Regions from separate parts of the Streptomyces sp. NPDC026377 genome, predicted to be linked through region 2. Evidence: riboswitches for the same ligand, from Rfam matches in the RefSeq annotation. Region 2 holds a riboswitch; the other holds the start of a gene.
What was found. Region 2 has a riboswitch for glycine ahead of gcvT (glycine cleavage system aminomethyltransferase GcvT). Riboswitches for the same ligand answer to the same signal wherever they lie in the genome.
Positions count from the first base shown of each region.

Region 1: another riboswitch for glycine. It lies ahead of gcvP (aminomethyl-transferring glycine dehydrogenase); the one in region 2 lies ahead of gcvT (glycine cleavage system aminomethyltransferase GcvT).

Region 1 covers NZ_JBVHPV010000007.1:7,088-14,108, forward strand. The annotation lists gene ftsR (transcriptional regulator FtsR) at 1-447, shown strand, start outside; gene ACZ4MU_RS16430 (bifunctional nuclease family protein) at 501-974, shown strand; gene ACZ4MU_RS16435 (MerR family transcriptional regulator) at 1,160-1,786, shown strand; gene ACZ4MU_RS16440 (DNA polymerase IV) at 1,843-3,387, shown strand; gene ACZ4MU_RS16445 (PRC-barrel domain-containing protein) at 3,300-3,680, opposite strand; glycine riboswitch at 3,792-3,889, shown strand; glycine riboswitch at 3,890-4,024, shown strand; gene gcvP (aminomethyl-transferring glycine dehydrogenase) at 4,085-6,970, shown strand.
Region 2 covers NZ_JBVHPV010000002.1:30,189-37,209, reverse strand. The annotation lists gene ACZ4MU_RS04315 (L-serine ammonia-lyase) at 1-1,288, opposite strand, end outside; gene glyA (serine hydroxymethyltransferase) at 1,439-2,701, opposite strand; gene gcvH (glycine cleavage system protein GcvH) at 2,729-3,106, opposite strand; gene gcvT (glycine cleavage system aminomethyltransferase GcvT) at 3,176-4,288, opposite strand; glycine riboswitch at 4,432-4,553, opposite strand; gene ACZ4MU_RS04295 (AAA family ATPase) at 4,681-5,343, shown strand; gene ACZ4MU_RS04290 (enhanced serine sensitivity protein SseB) at 5,430-6,197, shown strand; gene ACZ4MU_RS04285 (enhanced serine sensitivity protein SseB C-terminal domain-containing protein) at 6,322-7,021, shown strand, end outside.

The sequences.
Region 1 (7,021 bases), on a different contig from region 2:
CAGCCGGCGCTGCCCACCGCGGGCGGAGCGCGCGATCTGGCGGACGGCGGGGGCGAGGGCGACCCCGAGCGCCCCACGGCGTCCCGTGTGGGGCGTACGGAGCTTCTGGTGGCCGCTGAGGTCACCGAGGCGGAGCTGACCGAGTGGGAGTCCTACGGGCTGATCTCGTCCGGTCCTGAGGGCGGCTACGACGCGGAGTCGGTGAACGTGGCACGTCTTGTGGCGGACCTGGGCCGATTCGGTCTCGAACCGCGTCATCTTCGCGCCATGAAGGCCGCCGCCGACCGCGAGGCCGGACTGGTCGAACAGGTGGTCGCACCCCTGCGTCTGCACCGCAACCCGCAGACCAGGGCGCATGCGGAGGCCACCGTCAGGGAGCTCGCGGCGCTCACCGTGCGGCTCCACGCGGCCATGGTCCAGACCGCTCTCGGGGTCCGGCTGCACTGACCTCGGGGGTCCCCGACTACCCAAACCGGCCGGGCACGTCCTAGGGTTGCTGTGTGAACGAGCTCGACGTCGTGGGTGTCCGGGTGGAAATGCCCTCCAACCAACCGATCGTGCTCCTGCGTGAAGTGGGAGGCGATCGGTACCTCCCGATCTGGATCGGTCCAGGGGAGGCGACCGCGATCGCCTTCGCCCAGCAGGGGATGGCTCCGGCGCGGCCGCTGACGCACGACCTTTTCAAGGACGTGCTGGAAGCCGTGGGTCAGGAGCTCACCGAGGTCCGCATCACGGACCTGCGCGAAGGTGTCTTCTACGCGGAGCTGGTCTTCGCCAGCGGGGTCGAGGTGAGCGCGCGGCCATCGGACGCCATAGCGCTCGCCCTGCGCACCGGCACGCCGATCTACGGCAGTGACGGGGTGCTCGACGACGCGGGGATCGCCATCCCGGACGAGCAGGAGGACGAGGTGGAGAAGTTCCGCGAGTTCCTCGACCAGATCTCGCCCGAGGACTTCGGCACCAACAGCCAGTGAGCCGCGCGCCCGGAGCCCCGTGAAACCCGGCGGCTCCAGGGCATTCGAGTAGCCTTTCCCGGAAGAGGGGTACGCGAAACCACTCTCAGGGTGATTATCACTCGGCGTGCCGAGTGTGGCGATCGTTGACGCACCCCGAGTGACTGCCTACCGTCGTGAGGGCAGTTCAAGGACGGAGGGTCGGCGTGAGAAGCAGCGGCGGCGACAGTACGGCAGGGGAGGCCCCCGGACGTCCGGGGGAGAGCGGGCCGTATCCGCTTGCGAGCTCTCTGCCGGGTACGAGTGGTGGCCACCCCCTTCACGACAGCGAGGACGATGCCGACACCGTCGGATACCGGGGGCCGACGGCGTGCGCGGCGGCGGGGATCACCTACCGGCAGCTCGACTACTGGGCGCGTACCGGCCTGGTCGAGCCCAGTGTGCGTCCGGCGTACGGATCGGGCACCCAGCGGCTGTACAGCTTCAGGGACGTCGTGGTCCTCAAGATCGTCAAGCGATTCCTGGACACCGGGGTCGCCCTCCAGAACATCCGCACCGCGGTACAGCACCTGCGGGAGCGCGGCTTTCGTGATCTGGAGCGGATGACGCTGATGAGCGACGGGGCGACCGTGTACGAGTGCTCCTCGCCCGACGAGGTCGTCACCTTGCTCCAAGGCGGCCAGGGGGTCTTCGGCATCGCGGTCGGCGTGGTGTGGCGCGATGTGGAGACCGCGCTGTCCCAGCTGCACGGCGAGCGGGTCGACACCGGCGAGACGCTGGTCGGGAACAACCCGGCCGACGAGCTGGCCCGGCGCCGCAACCGCGCGGTCTGAGGGGCGGCCGGGCCCGGGAGGGCCGATTGTCAGTGGTGTGAGGCAGCATCGGTGGTGTGAGAGCCGCGCCGACCATCCTGCATCTGGACATGGATGCCTTCTTCGCCGCCGCAGAGCAGGCGTCGAAGCCCAGCCTGCGCGGAAAACCCGTGATCGTGGGCGGCCTGGGGCCGCGCGGTGTGGTGGCCACCGCGTCGTACGAGGCACGGCGCTTCGGCGCGCGCTCCGCGATGCCGATGGCGCAGGCGAGACGGCTCTGTCCCAACGGCGCGTATCTGGTCCCGCGCTTCACGTTCTACCGCTCGATCAGCGAGCAGGTGATGGAGCTGCTGGGGCGGTTGTCGCCCCTGGTGGAGCCGCTGAGCCTCGACGAGGCCTTTGTGGACCTGGAGGCCGGGGGAGTGGCGCGGGACGCCCAGTCGGCCCGTGAGGCCGGTCAGCGGCTGCGTGCGGACATCCTGGCGGTGACGGGTCTGACGGGGTCGGTGGGGCTGGCGGGGTCCAAGATGCTCGCGAAGATCGCCTCGGAGGAGGCGAAGCCGAACGGGCTGATGCTCATCGAGCCCGGCACCGAGCGGGAGCTGCTCGCCCCGATGCCGGTCAGGACGCTGCCGGGCGTGGGGCCCGCCACGGGTGAGCATCTGCGCAGGGCGGGGATGACGACGGTGGCGGATCTGGCCGAGGCGGGGGAGGACGAGCTCGTCCGGTTGCTGGGCAAGGCGCACGGGGCCTCGCTGCACCGGATGGCGCTCGGGCTGGACGACCGGCCGGTGGTGGCCGAGCGGGACACCAAGTCGGTGTCGGTGGAGGACACCTTCGACGTGGACCTGCACGACCGGGTGCGGGTGATGACCGAGGTGGGACGGCTCGCGGACCGCTGTGTGCAGCGCCTGCGGGCGTCCGGGCACTCCGGCCGCACGATCGTCCTGAAGGTCCGCAGATACGACTTCTCCACCCTGACCCGGTCGGAGACGCTGCGCGGGCCCACGGACGACCTCGCCGTGGTGCGCGAGGCGGCCGGCCGGCTGCTCGACTCCGTCGACACCACGGGCGGCGTGCGTCTGCTGGGTGTCGGGGTCAGCGGCCTCGCCGACTTCACCCAGGAGGACCTCTTCGCCCAGGCGGCGGGCGAGCGCGCGGCCGGCGGGCAGGACCCGGCCGAGCCGGCGCCCGACGGGACCGAGGCGGAGGCGGTGGCCCCCGAGCAGCCCGAGACGGTGGACCCGGCCGAGCGGCGCTGGCTGGCAGGGCACGATGTGCACCACCGCGTTTTCGGCCCCGGCTGGGTGCAGGGCAGCGGAGTGGGCCGGGTGACCGTCCGGTTCGAGACGCCCACTTCCCCCGTGCCCGGCCGGGTGCGGACGTTCCGGGTGGACGACCCCGACCTGGAGCCATCCGAGCCGCTGCCGCTGGTGGACCCGGCAGGGCACGGGGCGGGCGGGCGGACGGGTGAAGGGGCCGGGCAGGAGCAGACGGGTGACGGCGGACCGGGAGAGCCCGGCGGTGCGCTGGGTCAGGCGTCGTCCTCCTCGCCCGCGAGCCGTCCGAAGTCCCGGTCGGTGCCGGGCAGCGGATCGGGGGCGGCGATGTCCAGACCGTAGTGGTGGTAGAGCTGGAGCTCCTGTTCGGGGGAGAGGTGGCGGCCGACGCCGAAGTCGGGAGCGTCCTTGATCAGCGCCCGGTCGTAGGGGATGTGCAGCGCCTCGTCGACGAGGGCGCTGGGCTCCAGGGGGACGAAGGCGTCCCGGCTGAACAGGCCGGTGCGTACGGCGGCCCACTCGGGGACTCCGGTGGCGTCGTCGAGGTAGACCTCGTCCACCGTGCCGATCTTGTTGCCGTTACGGTCGAACGCCTTGCGGCCGATCAGGCTGCGCGGATCGATATCGGTCTGCACGGTCCCTCCAACAGGTCGCAACTGCTCGTAACACTACGAAAGTGCACAACCGGGGTGTCGGCCACTCGAAGGATCAGGGCCGGGACGCGCTGGTAGGCTGGCGATGGCTGCTGACCCCGTGCGGGAGAGTCCTCCGGAAAGATGTCCGGAGGCGCCGAAGGAGCAAATCCTCCCCGGAATCTCTCAGGCCCACGTACCGCGCGGACGAGGTCACTCTGGAAAGCAGGACGGGGGACGTACGGGCGAAGGCCCGAGCGCGCACCCCTTCCTCACCGACGGTGAAAGCCGGGACGCCCCCACGCGCCCCGGTGAAGCTCTCAGGTTGAGATGACAGAGGGGGAGGCCGTCCGGGCACCCGCGCCGCGGTGCCCCTCGCAGGTCGTGCAGACCAGGAGGCCTCCGTAATGACCGCCAACCGCATGCCGCTCACCGAGCTCGAGCGTGGCATCCCCTTCGAGCAGCGTCACATCGGGCCCGACGCCGAGGCCCAGGCGAAGATGCTCGCGCAGGTCGGCTACGGCTCGCTCGACGAGCTGACCGCCGCGGCGGTGCCGGACGTGATCAAGAGCGCCGAGGCGCTGGGTCTGCCCGGCGCCCGCACCGAGGCCGAGGTCCTGGCCGAGCTGCGCTCCCTCGCCGACCGCAACAAGGTCCTGGCGCCGATGATCGGCCTGGGCTACTACGGCACGTTCACCCCGCCGGTGATCCTGCGCAACGTCATGGAGAACCCGGCCTGGTACACGGCGTACACGCCGTACCAGCCGGAGATCTCGCAGGGCCGACTGGAGGCGCTGCTCAACTTCCAGACCGTCGTCGCCGACCTCACCGGACTGCCCACCTCCGGCGCCTCGCTGCTCGACGAGGGCACCGCGGCCGCCGAGGCGCTCGCGCTCTCCCGCCGCGTCGGCAAGGTCAAGGGCGGGGTCTTCCTCGTCGACGCCGACACCCTGCCGCAGACGGTGGCCGTCATAGAGACGCGTGCCGAGCCGACGGGGGTCGAGGTCGTCGTCGCCGACCTGAGCCGCGGCATCCCGGCCGAGGTGGCCGAGCGCGGTGTGTTCGGCGTACTGCTCCAGTACCCGGGCGCCTCCGGCGAGGTCCGCGACCTCAAGCCGGTCATCGACGAGGCCCACGAGCTGGGCGCGATCGTCACCGTCGCCGCCGACCTGCTCGCCCTGACCCTGCTGACCTCGCCCGGCGAGCTCGGCGCGGACATCGCCGTCGGCACCACCCAGCGCTTCGGCGTCCCCATGGGCTTCGGCGGCCCGCACGCCGGCTACATGGCGGTCCAGGAGAAGTTCGCCCGCAGCCTGCCCGGTCGTCTGGTCGGCGTGTCCGTCGACGCGGACGGCAACAAGGCGTACCGCCTAGCGCTGCAGACTCGCGAGCAGCACATCCGCCGCGAGAAGGCCACCAGCAACATCTGCACCGCGCAGGTCCTGCTCGCCGTCATGGCGGGCATGTACGCGGTCTACCACGGCCCGGACGGCCTGCGGCAGATCGCCCGCCGCACCCACCGGTACGCGGTGATCCTCGCCGAGGGCCTGCGCGCCGCCGGTGTGGAGGTCGTGCACGGCTCGTACTTCGACACGCTGACCGTCCGGGTCCCCGGCAAGGCCGCCGAGGCCGTCGCCGCCGCCCGGGACGGCGCGGTCAACCTGCACCTGGTCGACGCCGACACCGTCTCGATCGCCTGCGACGAGACCACCGACCGCGAGCGCGTCGCCGCCGTCTGGGCCGCCTTCGGCGCCGAGGGCGACATCGAGGCGCTGGACGCCTCGGCCCCCGACACGTTGCCGGGCGCGCTGCTGCGCACCGACGAGTTCCTCACCCACCCGGTCTTCCACCAGCACCGCTCCGAGACCGCGATGCTGCGCTACCTGCGCAAGCTCGCCGACCGTGACTACGCGCTGGACCGCGGCATGATCCCGCTCGGCTCCTGCACCATGAAGCTGAACGCGACCACCGAGATGGAGCCGGTCACCTGGCCCGAGTTCGGGCAGATCCACCCCTTCGCGCCGGTCGAGCAGGCCGGGGGCTACCTCACGCTCATCCATGAGCTGGAGGAGCGCCTCGCCGAGGTCACCGGGTACGACGCGGTGTCCATCCAGCCCAACGCCGGTTCGCAGGGCGAGCTCGCGGGTCTGCTCGCGGTCCGCGCCTACCACCGCGCCAACGGCGACGACCAGCGCACGGTCTGTCTGATCCCGTCCTCCGCCCACGGCACCAACGCGGCCAGCGCCGTGATGGCCGGGATGAAGGTGGTCGTGGTGAAGACCGCCGACGACGGCGAGGTCGACATCGCGGACCTGCGCGCCAAGATCGAGCAGTACCGCGACGAGCTGTCGGTGCTGATGATCACCTACCCGTCCACGCACGGGGTGTTCGAGGAGCACGTCGCGGACATCTGCGGCGAGGTGCACGACGCGGGCGGCCAGGTCTATGTGGACGGCGCCAACCTCAACGCGCTGGTGGGCCTCGCCAAGCCGGGCAAGTTCGGCGGCGACGTCTCGCATCTGAACCTGCACAAGACGTTCTGCATCCCGCACGGCGGCGGCGGCCCCGGTGTGGGCCCGGTCGGTGTGCGCGCGCACCTCGCGCCGTACCTGCCCAACCACCCGCTCCAGCCGACCGCCGGCCCCGAGACGGGTGTCGGCCCGATCTCGGCCGCCCCCTGGGGCTCGGCCGGCATCCTGCCGATCTCGTGGGCGTACGTCCGGCTGATGGGTGCCGAGGGCCTCAAGCGCGCCACGCAGGTCGCGGTCCTCGCGGCCAACTACATCGCCAAGCGCCTGGAGCCGCACTACCCGGTGCTCTACACCGGCCCCAACGGCCTGGTGGCGCACGAGTGCATCGTGGATCTGCGGCCGCTCTCGAAGGCGACCGGCGTCAGCGTCGACGACATCGCCAAGCGTCTGATCGACTACGGCTTCCACGCGCCGACCATGTCGTTCCCGGTGGCCGGCACGCTGATGATCGAGCCGACCGAGTCCGAGGACCTGATCGAAATCGACCGGTTCTGCGAGACGATGATCGCGATCCGTGGCGAGATCGAAAAGGTCGCCTCGGGCGAGTGGCCCGCCGACGACAACCCGCTGGCGAACTCCCCGCACACGGCGGCGGCGCTGGGCGGCGAGTGGAACCACGCGTACAGCCGCGAGGAGGCGGTCTTCCCGGCCGGGGTCTCGAAGGCCGACAAGTACTGGCCGCCGGTGCGTCGCATCGACGGCGCCTTCGGCGACCGCAACCTGGTCTGCTCCTGCCCTCCGCTGGACGAGTACGACCACTGACGTAGGGCCGTCTACGGCTGACATACGTCGGGGCCGGTGCGGGGAGTTCCT
Region 2 (7,021 bases):
TGTCCAGGGAGACCTTGTGGCTGCCGTCGCCGCGCATCGCCATCTTCGCCGCCGTCACGGCCTTCACGGCCGCCATGCCGTTGCGCTCGATGCAGGGGATCTGGACCAGGCCGCCCACCGGGTCGCAGGTCAGGCCGAGGTTGTGCTCCATGCCGATCTCCGCGGCGTTCTCCACCTGCTCGGGGGTGCCGCCGAGGACCTCGGCCAGGGCGCCCGCGGCCATCGAGCAGGCCGAGCCGACCTCGCCCTGGCAGCCGACTTCGGCGCCCGAGATCGAGGCGTTCTCCTTGAAGAGCATGCCGATCGCACCGGCGGCCAGCAGGAAGCGGACCACGCCCTCGTCGTCCGCGCCGGGCACGAAGTTCATGTAGTAGTGCAGCACGGCCGGGATGATGCCCGCGGCGCCGTTGGTGGGGGCGGTGACCACCCGGCCGCCCGCCGCGTTCTCCTCGTTCACCGCCATGGCGTACAGCGTCGCCCACTCCATCGCGTGCGCGTCCGGGTTGCCCTCGGCGCGCAGCTGGCGGGCGGTGGTGGCGGCCCGGCGGCGGACCTTGAGACCGCCCGGCAGGATGCCCTCGCGGGACATGCCGCGCGAGACGCACGCCTGCATCACGCGCCAGATCTCCAGGAGCCCGGCGCGGATCTCGTCCTCGGTGCGCCAGGCCTTCTCGTTCTCCAGCATCATGGCGGAGATCGACAGACCCGTCTCGCGCGCCAGGCGCAGCAGCTCGTCGCCGGTGCGGAAGGGGTACTTCAGGACGGTGTCGTCGGGGACGATCGGGTTCTCCCCGGCGGCCCCCTCCTTGTCCAGGGCGGACTCGTCGACCACGAAGCCGCCACCGACCGAGTAGTACGTCTTCTCCAGGAGCAGGGCGCCCTCACTGTCGTACGCGAAGACCGTCATGCCGTTGGCGTGGTACGGCAGCGCCTTGCGGCGGTGCAGGATCAGGTCCTCGTCGAAGTCGAAGGGGATCTCGTGCGCGCCGAGCAGGTTGATCCGCCCGCTGGACTTGATCCGCTCCACCTCGTCGTCGGCGCTCTCCACGTCGACCGTGCGCGGCGAGTTGCCCTCCAGGCCCAGCAGGACCGCCTTGGGGGTGCCGTGGCCGTGGCCGGTGGCGCCCAGCGAGCCGTACAGCTCGGCCCGTATCGAGGCGGTGTGGGCCAGCAGGCCCTCGTTCTTCAGGCGGCGCGCGAACATCCGGGCCGCGCGCATCGGGCCGACCGTGTGGGAGCTGGACGGGCCGATGCCGATCGAGAACAGGTCGAAGACCGAGATGGCCACGGAAAAACTCCTTGGTGAGGTAGACGCCGTTGTCTGCCGGGTGGTGCAGAACGAGCAGGTGGAACGGGCGGTGCAAGGGTTCGGGGCACCGCACTCACTGTCCAGTGTGCGCGATGCCCCGAAGGTTCGTACGAACAAAAGGGTACGAAACTACTTCAGGCCGGGATACAGGGGGTGCTTGGCGGCCAGGGCGGAGACCCGGGCGGCGAGGGCGTCCTTGTCGAAGTCCGGCTTCAGGGTCTCGGCGATGATGTCGGCGACCTCACGGAAGTCGTCCGCGCCGAAACCGCGGGTGGCCAGCGCCGGCGTGCCGATCCGCAGGCCCGAGGTGACCATCGGGGGCCGCGGGTCGTTCGGGACGGCGTTGCGGTTGACCGTGATGCCGACCTCGTGGAGGCGGTCCTCGGCCTGCTGGCCGTCGAGCTCGGAGTCGCGCAGGTCCACCAGGACCAGGTGCACGTCCGTGCCGCCGGACAGGACCGAGACGCCGTGCGCGGTGACGTCGTCCTGGACCAGGCGCTCGGCGAGGATCCGGGCGCCGTCCAGGGTGCGCTGCTGGCGCTCCTTGAACTCCGCCGAGGCCGCGACCTTGAACGAGACCGCCTTGGCGGCGATCACGTGCTCCAGGGGGCCGCCCTGGAAGCCGGGGAAGACCGCGGAGTTCAGCTTCTTCGCGAAGTCCTTGTTCCGGGCCAGGATGATGCCGCCGCGCGGACCGCCGAGCGTCTTGTGCGTGGTGGAGGTGACCACGTCCGCGAACGGCACCGGGTTCGGGTGCAGCCCGGCCGCGACCAGACCCGCGAAGTGCGCCATGTCGACCCACAGCAGGGCCCCGACCTCGTCCGCGATGCGGCGGAACTCGGCGAAGTCCAGCTGGCGCGGGTACGCGGACCAGCCCGCGATGATCACCTTGGGGCGGTGCTCCTTGGCCAGGCGCTCGACCTCGGCCATGTCCACCAGACCGGCCTCGTCAACGTGGTACGGGACCACGTTGAACTGCTTGCCGGAGAAGTTCAGGCGCATGCCGTGGGTGAGGTGGCCGCCGTGCGCCAGGTCCAGGCCGAGGATCGTGTCGCCGGGCTGGGCGATCGCGAACAGGGCGGCCTGGTTGGCGGAGGCGCCGGAGTGCGGCTGGACGTTGGCGTACTCCGCGCCGAACAGGTCCTTGACCCGGTCGATCGCGATCTGCTCGGTCACGTCCACGTGCTCGCAGCCGCCGTAGTAGCGGCGCCCCGGGTAGCCCTCGGCGTACTTGTTGGTGAGGACCGTGCCCTGGGCCTCCATGACCGCGACCGGAGCGAAGTTCTCCGAGGCGATCATTTCGAGGGTGGACTGCTGACGGTGGAGCTCGGCGTCGACGGCGGCGGCGACGTCCGGGTCCAGCTCGTGGAGGGGGGTGTTCAGAAGCGACATCGGAAGATCAGTCCTTACGCCGGAAGGTCAGCTGCCTGCGAACGCGGTGTACTCGTCGGCGGAGAGCAGGTCGTCCGGCTCGCCCTCGACGCGCACCTTGAACAGCCAGCCGCCCTCGAACGGGGCGGAGTTGACCAGCGACGGGTCGTCGACGACCTCCTGGTTGGCCTCGACCACCTCGCCCGTCACCGGGGAGTACAGGTCGCTGACCGACTTGGTCGACTCCAGCTCACCGCAGGTCTCGCCCGCGGTCACCGTGTCACCGACCGCCGGGAGCTGGACGAACACCACGTCACCGAGCGCGTTGGCCGCGTGCTCCGTGATGCCGACCGTCGAGACGCCGCCCTCGGCGTCCGACAGCCACTCGTGCTCCTTGCTGTAGCGCAGCTGCTGGGGGTTGCTCATGAGCTGAATTCTCCTGTACGAGGGGGAGTGGTGGTGAACGGAAAAGTCATGCGGGGCGTGTGCGAGGGGTCACTTCTGGCGCTTGTAGAACGGCAGCGCCACGACCTCGTACGGCTCATGCGTACCGCGAATGTCCACGCCGACACCGGAGGTGCCCGGTGCGGCGTGCTCGGCGTCCACGTACGCCATGGCGATCGGCTTGCCCAGCGTCGGGGACGGGGCGCCCGAGGTCACCTCGCCCACGACCTCCCCGTTCGCGACCACGGAGAACCCGGCGCGCGGCACCCGGCGGCCCTGTGCCACCAGGCCGACCAGCTTGCGCGGCGCCTTGGCGGCGGCGCGCTCGGCGGCGGCCTCCAGGGCCGCGCGCCCCACGAAGTCGCCCTCCTTCTCGAACTTCACGACCCGGCCGAGCCCCGCGTCGAACGGGGTGAGCCCGGTGGTCAGCTCGTGCCCGTACAGCGGCATGCCCGCCTCCAGGCGCAGGGTGTCGCGGCAGGACAGACCGCACGGCACCAGGCCCGCGGCCTTGCCCGCCTCGGTCAGCGCCTGCCACAGCTTCTCGGCGTCGGCCGGGGCCACGAAGAGCTCGAAGCCGTCCTCGCCGGTGTAACCCGTACGGGCGATCAGCGCCGGGACGCCGGCCACGGTGCCGGGCAGGCCCGCGTAGTACTTCAGGCCGTCCAGGTCGGCGTCGGTGAGCGACTGGACGATGCCCGGGGACTCGGGGCCCTGGACGGCGAGCAGCGCGTAGGCGTCGCGGTCGTCGCGGACCTCGGCGTCGAAACCGGCCGCGCGCTCGGTGATCGCGTCCAGGACGACCTGGGCGTTGCCCGCGTTGGCGACGACCATGTACTCGCTCTCGCCGAGGCGGTAGACGATCAGGTCGTCGACGATGCCGCCGTCCTCCTGGCAGATCATCGTGTAGCGGGCGCGGCCCACGCCGATGGTGGCGATGTTGCCGACGAGCGCGTGGTCCAGGGCCTTGACGGCCTCCGGGCCGGTGACGGTGATCTCGCCCATGTGGGAGAGGTCGAAGAGACCGGCCCTGGTGCGGACGGCGTTGTGCTCGTCGCGCTCGCTGCCGTAGCGCAGCGGCATGTCCCAGCCGGCGAAGTCGGTCATGGTCGCGCCCAGCGAACGGTGCGTCGCGTCAAGGGCGGTGAGACGGGGGTTGCTCATGAGGGTGTGGCTCCCAGGGCATGACGGCGAGGACGATCCTCCCCATCTGTCATCGGAACCTGAGAGGTTCGCCGGGAGACCCGGCTTGCACCTTGGGTGGAGCCGCGCCGTCCGGGAACGCGCGACCCGCTTTTCAGATCTGCCTCATCCACGCGGTACGGGGCCTGAGAGATTCAAGGGAGGGACTTGCTCCTTCGGCGCCCCGCGATCCGCCCGGCCCTTTCGGGCCGTGGGGAACTGCCGGGGACTCTCCCGCGTGGATTCAAGCGGCCGGTATGCAGTTGGCGGGCACATCATTGCACGGGTCCGCGGAACGGCACATCACTCAGCTCTCATTACCATCTCTTTACGTACATTGGGGAAGGGTCGCACGACCCGGCAAGGGGGGACCGATGACGGTGCACAGGCACACGGCGGCGAAGGCCCGCTCGGCGGTGCCCGCGCAGCGCGCCACGGCGCCCGGTGCGGCGCCCGTGGTGCGGGACCTGCGCGGGCGCGCCGGACGTGCCCCGCGCACGCTTCGGTTCGCGGCGGGCGACGTGGTGGTGGTCTCCGGGCTGCCGGGCAGCGGCAAGACGACCCTGCTGCGGCAGGCGGCGCCCGGTCTCGGCATCGACTCCCAGGACACCCGCAGGGCCTGGGAGGCCCGGCTGCCCGGGGTGCCGTACGCGCTGTACCGCCCGGTGGCCCGCGTCGCCCACTTCCTGCGGATGCACCGGGCCCTGCGGGCGGGCGAGGGCCTGGTCGTGCACGACTGCGGCACCCACGCCTGGGTGCGCTGGTCGTTGGCGCGGCGGGCGGCCCGGCGGGGGCGCGCCCTCCATCTGGTGCTGCTCGACGTCTCGCCCGAGGTGGCGCTCGCGGGCCAGGCCGCGCGCGGCCGCAGGGTCTCCGCGTACGCCTTCGCCCGCCACTGCCGGGCGGTGCCGCGCCTGATCGCGGCGGTCGCGGCGGGCCGCCTCCCCAGGGGGGTCGCGTCGGCGGTCCTGCTGGACCGGGAGGCGGCGAGGACGGTGGACCGCATCGCTTTCGGCGAGCCCCCCGGCCGGGGCTAGAGTTTCCGCGCGGGGACGGTTTCCGCGCGGGGCACGCGCGAGCGGCCCCGTACGGCCCGCAGTCACCCGCAGATGAAGGACGGCATATGAACTTCCCGCACCCGCTCCCGCAGGGCGGCGGCGGCTGGCCGGGCAACGAGCTGGAGGAGGCCCTGGCGGCGGCGCTGGGCAACCCCACGGCGGGCCCCCGCCTGATAGAGGTGATGGGCCGCAACCCCGTCTGGGTGCCGCTCCCCAACGGCGGCGGCCAGGACAGCCGGGACCTCGATCTGCCCACCATGGAGATCGACGGCGCGCCGTACGTCCCGGTCTACAGCTCCGAGCAGCAGTTCCTCCAGTGCGTCGGCCCGCACATGTCGTTCGCGATCGCGCCGGCCGTGGAGTTCGCCCGGGGTCTGCCGCCGCAGCTGGGCATCGCGCTGAACCCCGAGGGCGCGGTCGGCGTACCGCTGCCGCCGCCCGCCGTGGCCGAGCTGTGCCGGACCGGGCGCACCGCCCTGGACGGCCCCGCCACCGGCGCCCGGGTGCGGCTCTTCGAGCCCGACTGGCAGGAGGACCCGGTGGACTTCCTGGCCGCCGCCTCCGCCGAGTTCGAAGCCATCGGCGTGGTGCGCACCGCCCGCCGCGCGCTCGCCTCCATCGAAGGGGACGAGCCCACGCTCTTCATCGGGGTGGAGTTCTCCACCTGGGACGGGGCCGGGCGCAACGCCCCCATGGAGGCGCTCGGCCGGGCGCTGGGCCGCGTCCCGGTGGGCTGGCCGGTGAACCTGGTGCTGCTCGACGTCGCCCAGGACCCGGTGGGGGACTGGATGCGGGACCGGGTGCGCCCCTTCTACACGCGCCCCGCCCTCTAGTCCGCCCACGCGCGGGCCGCCGCGCCGCCCTCCCGCATAAGCTGGTTCCATAATCCGTAGAACCCCCACGGCCGCCCGCCTGTGCACCGGCGCCGCGGGGGACCGAAGAGGGGCGGGACCCAGGGTGAGTGCGTCAGGCACCGCGGCGGCCGGGCAGGTCGAGCACATGCTGCGCCAGGTGGCCCCCGGGCGCTACGACGCGTACGAGGCGCTGCTGCACGCCCTCGCCGATCCCTCCTCCGGCCGGCTGTGGATGCTGCTGTGGCACGGCGGCCCCGGCGCCCCCGACGCGCAGTACGGGAACATGGAGATCGACGGGGTGGCGTACGCACCCTGTGTGACCTCCGCCCAGGAGCTCTCCGCCAGTGGCTGGAACCGGGCCCACGAGGTGGTCACCGGCCGGGACATCGCGCGCGCCCTCTACCCCGACCGGTACGGGATCTGGCTCAACCCGCACGCCCCCGGCGGCGGGGTCGGCATCCCGTGGCCCGACCTGCGCCGGATCGCCACGGGCCTGGACCGGATGCCCGCGGGCCCGCTGCGGATCACCGAACCGGCCGTGGAGATCCCGCAGTTCTACGCCCTGCTCACGCAGCACGCGCACCGCACCCCGGCCGTGCGGGCGCTGCGCCGCGCCTGGGTGCAGCCCGCGCTCGGCACCCCCTACCTCGCCATCGGCCTCGACCTCTACGACACCGGGCCGCACTCCGTCGACGCGGTGCGCGCGATGATGCAGCAGTCGGTCGCCGCCGTCCCCGAGGGCCTGCCGGTCTCCACGGTCGCCCTCTCCGACGAGTACGACCCGGTCGGGATGTGGCTGCGCG